One region of the Halomonas sp. E14 genome, then DNA from elsewhere that is predicted to be linked to it. Evidence: predicted binding sites of a transcription regulator. Region 1 holds the regulator's gene; the other holds the start of a gene.

Region 1 (3,805 bases):
AGGCAGCGCGCATCGAACACGATATCTGCGTCAAGCGGCACGCCGCCCTTGAAGCCAAACGATTCCACCGTCAGGGTCAGCTGGTCGGCGCGGTGGCTGGCTACCTGGTCGGCAATGCGGCCGCGCAGGTCATGTACGGAAAGCCGTGAGGTGTCGATGACCAGGTCGGCGAGGTTGCGAATGCCGCTGAGCGTGGCGTGCTCCGTCTCGATCGCTTCCTTCAGCGTCATGTTGCTGCCGCGGGTCAGGGGGTGGCGACGCCGCGTGGCCGAGTAGCGTTCGATCAGGATGCGTGCGTCGGTGGTGAGATAGATCACCTGGCAGTCCACGCCGCGCTCGCGCAGCTCCTCAAGCAGACGCGGGAAGCGTTCCAGTGCATGGGGGAGATTGCGCGCATCGACGCTGACGGCAATGGCAGAGTGGCCGGCGGGGCTGTCGCGTAGTTCGTCGACCAGAGAGCCCAGCAGCATGGCGGGGAGGTTGTCGATGGCGTAGTAGCCGATATCCTCGAGCGCCTGCAGTGCGATCGATTTGCCGGAACCGGAACGGCCACTGATGATCACGAGCTGCATGGCGGATCTCCTGAGCGAATGGCGGGCCGTGCGGGCGGCGTCAGGGTGACGCTTGTCGTCGTATGGCCTCGATGAGTCGTTCGTGGAGTTCGCGCTGGCTTTCGCACTTGCGCAGTCTCGCACGGGTCTCGGCGTCGTTCATGGTGCCGGCTACCTGGCTGAGCAGCGCCAGGTGGGTGTCATCGGCCTCCTCGGGCACCAGCAGCACGAAGACCAGATCCACCGGTTCGCCGTCGATGGCGTCGAAGTCGATCGGCTCGGCCAGCTTCAGAAAGGCCGCTACCGGGCTGTGGCAGTGCGGGCTTCTTGCGTGAGGAATGGCAACCCCGTTGCCGATGCCGGTGCTGCCAAGGCGTTCACGCCCCACCAGCCGGGCAAACACTTCCTGGCTGTCGAGGCTCGGGGTATTCTGCGCGATGAACGTGCTGAAGAACTCCAGCACACGTTTCTTGCTGCCCCCGGGCACGCCGAACAGGGCGCGCTCCGGGGGCAGAATGGTTTCTAGTGACATGGCGTCTCAGCGAATGCCGGCGCCTTGGGCGCGGGCTTGGGCCTTTTCCTTGTGCTTGACCATCTGGCGGTCGAGCTTGTCGGTGAGGGCGTCGATGGCGGCGTACATGTCGGGATCGGAGGCTTCCGCATGCAGATCGGCGCCGGCTGCGTGCAGGGTGCAGGCGGCCAGCATACGTTCCTTCTCTACCGACAGGGTGACGTGGACGTTGGTGATGTTGTCGTAATGACGCTGAACGCGGTTCAGCTTCTCGCTTACGTAGTCACGCAGGGCATCGGTCAGCTCTACATGGTGGCCGGTGATATTGACTTGCATGACAGGCTCCTTCGTCCGTCGAGTGGTGGCTCGATTGTAACCCTTTTTAGGGCCTAGCAAACCCCCTCGCTACCCGCATTTGTCCGGGATCAAACCCGCCTCTCAAGCCTAGCGGAAACGCTTGCGTTCGCTCGACGAGGGGATACCCATGGCCTCACGATATTTGGCGACGGTACGTCTGGCGACCCGGATGCCTTCTTCTTCGAGCAGCTCGACCAGGCGGCTGTCGGAAAGCGGCTTGCGTGGAGGTTCATCCTGCACCATCTTGCGAATCCGTGCACGTATCGCGGTGCTGGAGTGCGCATCGCCCTCGCCGCCGCCCACGTGGCTCGAGAAGAAGTACTTCAGTTCGAACACCCCGCGCGGCGTATGGATGTACTTCTGTGTGGTCACGCGTGAAATGGTCGATTCGTGCATCTCAACGGCCTGGGCGATGTCGGCCAGGATAAGCGGGCGCATGGCTTCCTCGCCCTGCTCGAGAAAGTCGATCTGGCGCGCCATGATCTCGCTGCCGACCCGCAGCAGGGTGTCGTTGCGGCTGGCAAGACTCTTCATCAGCCAGCGCGCCTCTTGCAGGTGATCCTTGAGAAACTGATTATCGGCGCTCTTGTCGGCGCGCTTCACCAGCGACATGTAGTCGGGCTGGATGCGCAGCCGAGGGAGCGCTTCGGCATTGAGCTCGACGCGCCAGCCGTGGACGTCATGGATGGCCAGCAGGTCGGGCGTGACGTAGTTGCCGCTGACCTCGACGTAGGCACTGGCAGGGCGCGGGTCGAGCGAGCGAATCAGCCCGATGACAGCCTCCAGCGCTTCGTCGTCGAGCCCCAGGCGGCGCTTGAGCAAGCGGCGGTCGTCGGCGGCCAGGGCTTCGAGGAACTGGCGCACCAGCCGGCGCGCCTGGGGCAGCAGCGAAGTGGTGTCGGGCAGCGTGGCCAGCTGCAGCAGCAGGCATTCGCGCAGGTCGCGGGCGAAAACGCCGGTCGGCTCGAATTGCTGCAGACGCAGCAGGACCTGCTCCACTTCTCGGGTGGTCAGTCCGTCGAGTCCCTGCTGGCGAAGCCCGTCGCGCACATCATCAAGCGACTGGGTGAGGTAGCCGGTACCGTCGACGGCATCGATCAGGCTTTCGGCGATCAGCCGCTGGCGTTCGCTGAGGTCGGTCATGGCCAGCTGCCAGGTCAGGTGGCCGGCCAGGCTCTGAGCGCTGGCCTGGCGCTCGAAGTCAGGGCCTTCGCCGCTGCCAGCGCTGCCGTGATCGGGATAGGTGTCCGTCCACTCGCTGTCGGTGGTCAGCTCTAAGGGAATGTCGTCGTTCCAGTCGTCCGGGGGGGCGTCGTCGACCCGCGTCTCGCCGTACTGCTCGTCCAGTTCGAGCATCGGGTTGGCCTCGAGGGCCTGCTGGATTTCCTGGCGCAAATCAAGCGTGGAGAGCTGGAGCAGGGCGATGGCCTGCTGCAGCTGTGGCGTCATGGTCAGCTGGGTGCCGACTCGCAGTTGCAAAGAGGCTTTCATGGCCATGAGAGAAAGTGCTCATCTGCCGAAAAAAACCACCCTATTCCGCTTGAGCGTTGGTTGCAAGATGTGTTGCTGCAATATGCATGCCATGCGCAAATTTCATGCCCCAACACTTGACAGTCTGCAGCATCAGTGTGTTGTGAGGAACAAGGGGGCGTCAGAGGCGGAAATCTTCGCCGAGGTAAACTTCCCGCACGCGTCGATTGGCCAGGATGGTGTCGGCATCGCCTTCGGCGATGATCTGGCCGTCGCCGACGATATAGGCGGTATCGCAGATATCCAGCGTCTCGCGCACGTTGTGGTCGGTGATCAGCACACCGATGTTGCGTGCCTTGAGCTGGCGAATGATGCCCTTGATCTCGCCGACGGAAATGGGGTCGACGCCGGCGAAGGGTTCGTCAAGCAGGATGAAGGCGGGCTCGGTCGCCAGGGCGCGGGCGATCTCGACCCGCCGCCGTTCGCCGCCAGACAGGCTCATGCCCAGGTTGTCGCGAATGTGGGTGATATGGAAATCTTCCAGCAACTGCTCCAGCCGTGCGTGGCGGCCACGCTTGTCGAGGTCACGGCGCGTCTCGAGGATCGCCAGGATATTGTCCGCCACCGACAGCTTGCGAAAGATCGAGGCCTCCTGCGGCAGGTAGCCGATGCCGGCTCGTGCGCGCTCATGCATGGCGCTGCTGGAGAGATCCAGCTCGTCGATGCAGACGTTGCCGGCATCGGCCTTGACCAGCCCGACGATCATGTAGAACGAGGTGGTCTTGCCGGCGCCGTTGGGCCCGAGCAGCCCGACGATGCTGCCCTGGGCGATGGACAGGCTGATGTCGTGCACCACGCGGCGGCGCTTGTAGCTCTTGGCCAGGTGCCTGGCGTACAGCGTCTTCGTCGTCATCTC
Region 2 (3,805 bases), 2.1 Mb from region 1:
TCTCGCCCTGATCGAAGAACATGATGTGAAGTGGGTCGACCTGCGCTTCACCGACACCCGGGGCAAGGAACAGCACGTCACCATCCCGGCTCGCGATGTCAACGAGGAGTTCTTCGAGAACGGCCAGATGTTCGATGGCTCCTCCATCCATGGCTGGAAGGGCATCAACGAGTCGGACATGATCCTGCGTCCGGAAGACGGCACCGCTTTCCTCGACCCGTTCACCGAAGATTCCACCTTGGTGCTGCGCTGCGACATCATCGAGCCGGCCACCATGCAGGGCTACGAGCGCGACCCGCGCTCCATTGCCAAGCGCGCCGAGGCTTACCTGCAGTCCACCGGCCTTGGTGACACTGCCTTCTTCGGCCCCGAGCCCGAGTTCTTCATCTTCGACGAGGTGCACTGGAAGTCCGATATCGAGGGCTCCATGTACAAGATCACCTCCGAAGAGGGTGCCTGGTCGACCGACCGCCAGCTCGAAGGCGGCAACCTGGCCCACCGTCCGCGGGTCAAGGGCGGCTATTTCCCGGTGCCCCCGGTCGACAGCTTCCATGACATCCGTGGCGCCATGTGTAACACCCTGGAAGCGATCGGCCAGACCGTCGAAGTGCATCACCACGAGGTGGCCAACGCTGGCCAGAACGAGATCGGCGTCAAGTTCAACACCCTGGTGAAGAAGGCCGACGAAGTTCAGGAAATGAAGTACGTGATCCACAACGTGGCCCACGCCTACGGCAAGACTGCCACCTTCATGCCTAAGCCGCTGGTCGGCGACAACGGCAGCGGCATGCACGTGCACCAGTCGTTCTGGAAGGATGGCCAGAACCAGTTCGCGGGCGACCAGTACGCCGGCCTGTCGGAAATGGCGCTGTACTACATCGGCGGCATCATCAAGCACGCCCGTGCCCTGAACGCCTTCGCCAACGCCTCGACCAACTCCTACAAGCGCTTGGTGCCGGGCTTCGAAGCGCCGGTCATGCTGGCCTACAGTGCCCGCAACCGCTCTGCGTCGATCCGTATTCCGTATACCGCAAGCCCGAAGGGCAAGCGCGTCGAGGTCCGCTTCCCCGACCCGACGGCCAACCCCTACCTGTGCTTTGCCGCCATGCTGATGGCCGGTATCGACGGCATCAAGAACAAGATCCACCCCGGCGACGCCATGGACAAGAACCTCTATGACCTGCCGCCGGAAGAGGGCAAGAAGGTGCCGACCGTGGCGCACAGCCTGGATCAGGCCCTGGATGCCCTGGACAAGGATCGTGCCTTCCTCCTCGAAGGCGGCGTGTTCACCGACGACATGATCGACGCCTACATCGAACTGAAGATGGAAGACGTGGAGCGCATCCGCATGACCACGCACCCGATCGAATTCGATATGTACTACAGCTGCTGATCCCTCAGCGGCAAGCGCTTCACCGCAGGCGGCCGAGCCGCCGATGGTGACACGAAAGGGGCCCCCTCGCGGGGCCCTTTTTTGTCGTACACTCAAGCCTGCGGCGGGGCCGCAGGCTGCTTCATGCCCGCCGCCGAGGCGGGCCTACACCTCTGGGCGCGTCGGGTTGAGCAAGGAGATCACGCCATGACGAAGGCTGTCGCGCTACTCATTCTCTGGTTGATGGCCGCATCGGCCTTCGCCACCACCATCTATCGTACGGTCGATGCCCAGGGCAACGTGATCTTCAGCGATAATCCTGAGCGCGGCGGCGAAGCGGTTCAGCTGGCGCCGCTGACGGTGGTGCCGGCCAGTGCCGGCGAGCGGCGCAGCGTCGTGGCGCCTCGCGTGGAAGGCATCGCACCGCGGGTGCCGGCGGCGCCGGGTCAGCCGTTCATGCCCTACGACACCTTCCGCATTTTCTCTCCCCGCCAGGGCGCCGCGCTGCCGGCCAGCCACGCCGGCAACCTGCAGGTGGCGCTGCTGATCGAGCCGCCGCTGCGCACGGACCATCAGGTTCGCCTCTTGGTCGACGGCCGGGTCAGCCAGACGGCGCTGCACACCTCGGCCTTCATGCTCTCCAACCTGGCCAGCGGTCGCTATGAGCTTCAAGCGGAGCTGCTCGACGCCCGTGGCGAGATTCGCCATCGCACGCCGCCGGTGTCGCTGGTGGTGGAGCGCGCCGGCCCGCCCTAGCTATGGTCGCCGTTACCCGGCGCGTTTCCGCCCGAAAGTGGGGTTGCAGGACGTCCGGTGCGGTGGCGCTGTGACGGTGCGGGCGCCTGCCCGCACCGGGTCGAGCCCGCCCCGCCTTGGCTACCCCGTTGCCCTGTTGTACGGCTGGCGCGTTTTTTGGCGCACCAATATAGTGCATTAAAGTCGCCCGCCCAGGCCTTGGCCGCTGCCTGCCCTGCCGCAAGGCAGCGCCGTTGCGCGGTTTTCTCTTTTGGCGCACTTCTTGCTAAGTACTTGTAGCGAGTTGTTGGGTGCGTTGCGCTACGGCAACGCCATCGGCGCCATGCCGGTGCACGCCCCGTAAACAGAAGGCTATGCCATGTACCGACGCTTGATGGAACATCTCACCACCGCCGTGCTGCTGCTCGATGGCAGGCTGCGTCTGCGTTGGATGAATCCGGCAGCGGAAGCGCTGCTTGCGGTCAGCCTGGGGCGGGTGCACGGGCTGCGCCTGGCGGCGCTGCTGTCCGACGACGATGGCATGGGTGAGGTGCTGGCCAAGGCGGCCGGCAACCAGCACCCCTTCACCCAGCGTGAGGTGCGCCTGACCCTGGCCAGCGGCGCCGGAGCGACCATCGACTACACGGTGACGCCGCTCTCCACCGACGAGCTGCTGGTGGAGATGGAGCCCCGCGACCGGCTGCTGCGCATCTCGCGCGAGGAGGCGCTGCTCAACCGGCAGGAGGCGATCAAGGTACTTTCGCGCGGGCTGGCCCATGAGGTGAAGAACCCGTTGGGCGGCATCCGCGGCGCCGCCCAGCTGCTCGAGCGCGACCTCGACGACCCGGCCCTGCAGGAATTCACCCGCATCATCGTCGAGGAGGTCGACCGCCTGCGCGACCTGGTCGATAGCATGCTGGGGCCGAACAAGCTGCTGCGCCACGAGCCGCTCAATATCCACAAGGTGCTGGAGCGGGTGCGCACGCTGCTGCTGGCCGAGACCCCGGCGGTGCGGATCGAGCGCGACTACGATCCCAGCCTGCCGGACTTTCCCGGCGATGAGGCGCAGATGATTCAGGCGGTGCTCAACGTGGCGCGCAACGCCGTGGAGGCGATGACCGAGGCCGGCACCGAATCGCCGTGCCTGCTGATGCGCACGCGGGCGCGCCGGCAGTTCACCCTGGGCGCCGAGCGCCATCGCCTGGTGTGCGAGGTGGCGCTGATCGACAACGGCCCCGGCGTGGCCGAAAGCCTGCAGGAAACACTGTTCTATCCCATGGTATCGGGTCGGGCCGACGGCAGTGGACTGGGACTGTCCATTGCCCAGGGCATCTTGCATCAGCATCAGGGACTGATCGAATGCGAATCCCGCCCCGGGCATACCGAATTCAGACTTTTGATTCCGTTGGAGAGGCGCCATGACTGATGTCGCTCGTGTCGCGGTGGTCGATGACGACCGTGCCATCCGCTGGGTGCTGGAGCGCGCCCTGGCTCAGCCCGACCTCGACGTCGAATGCATTGATCGAGCCGACCTGGCTCTCGCTCGGCTGCTGGACGACCCCCCCGATGTGCTGGTGACGGATATCCGCATGCCGGGCATCGATGGGCTCGACCTGATGTCGCGGGTGCGCGAGGTGCACCCGGACCTGCCGGTCATTGTGATGACGGCGCACTCCGACCTCGACAGCGCCGTGGCCT

What was found. Region 1 encodes sigma-54, which starts transcription at its own class of promoters, with help from an activator protein. Its sites were predicted from a motif close to TGGCACNNNNNTTGCTNT; they were not measured.
Region 2: the regulator sigma-54 is predicted to act here: its motif matches at 2,380-2,397, upstream of glnL (nitrogen regulation protein NR(II)).

Annotation. Positions count from the first base shown of each region.
Region 1 is NZ_CP199423.1:2,454,461-2,458,265, reverse strand. Features, by position in the region: gene rapZ (RNase adapter RapZ) at 1-572, opposite strand, end outside; gene ptsN (PTS IIA-like nitrogen regulatory protein PtsN) at 613-1,083, opposite strand; gene hpf (ribosome hibernation-promoting factor, HPF/YfiA family) at 1,090-1,398, opposite strand; gene ACT7B3_RS11480 (RNA polymerase factor sigma-54) at 1,507-2,916, opposite strand; gene lptB (LPS export ABC transporter ATP-binding protein) at 3,071-3,802, opposite strand; gene lptA (lipopolysaccharide transport periplasmic protein LptA) at 3,804-3,805, opposite strand, start outside.
Region 2 is NZ_CP199423.1:333,161-336,965, forward strand. Features, by position in the region: gene glnA (glutamate--ammonia ligase) at 1-1,393, shown strand, start outside; gene ACT7B3_RS01495 (DUF4124 domain-containing protein) at 1,580-2,128, shown strand; gene glnL (nitrogen regulation protein NR(II)) at 2,487-3,533, shown strand; gene ntrC (nitrogen regulation protein NR(I)) at 3,526-3,805, shown strand, end outside.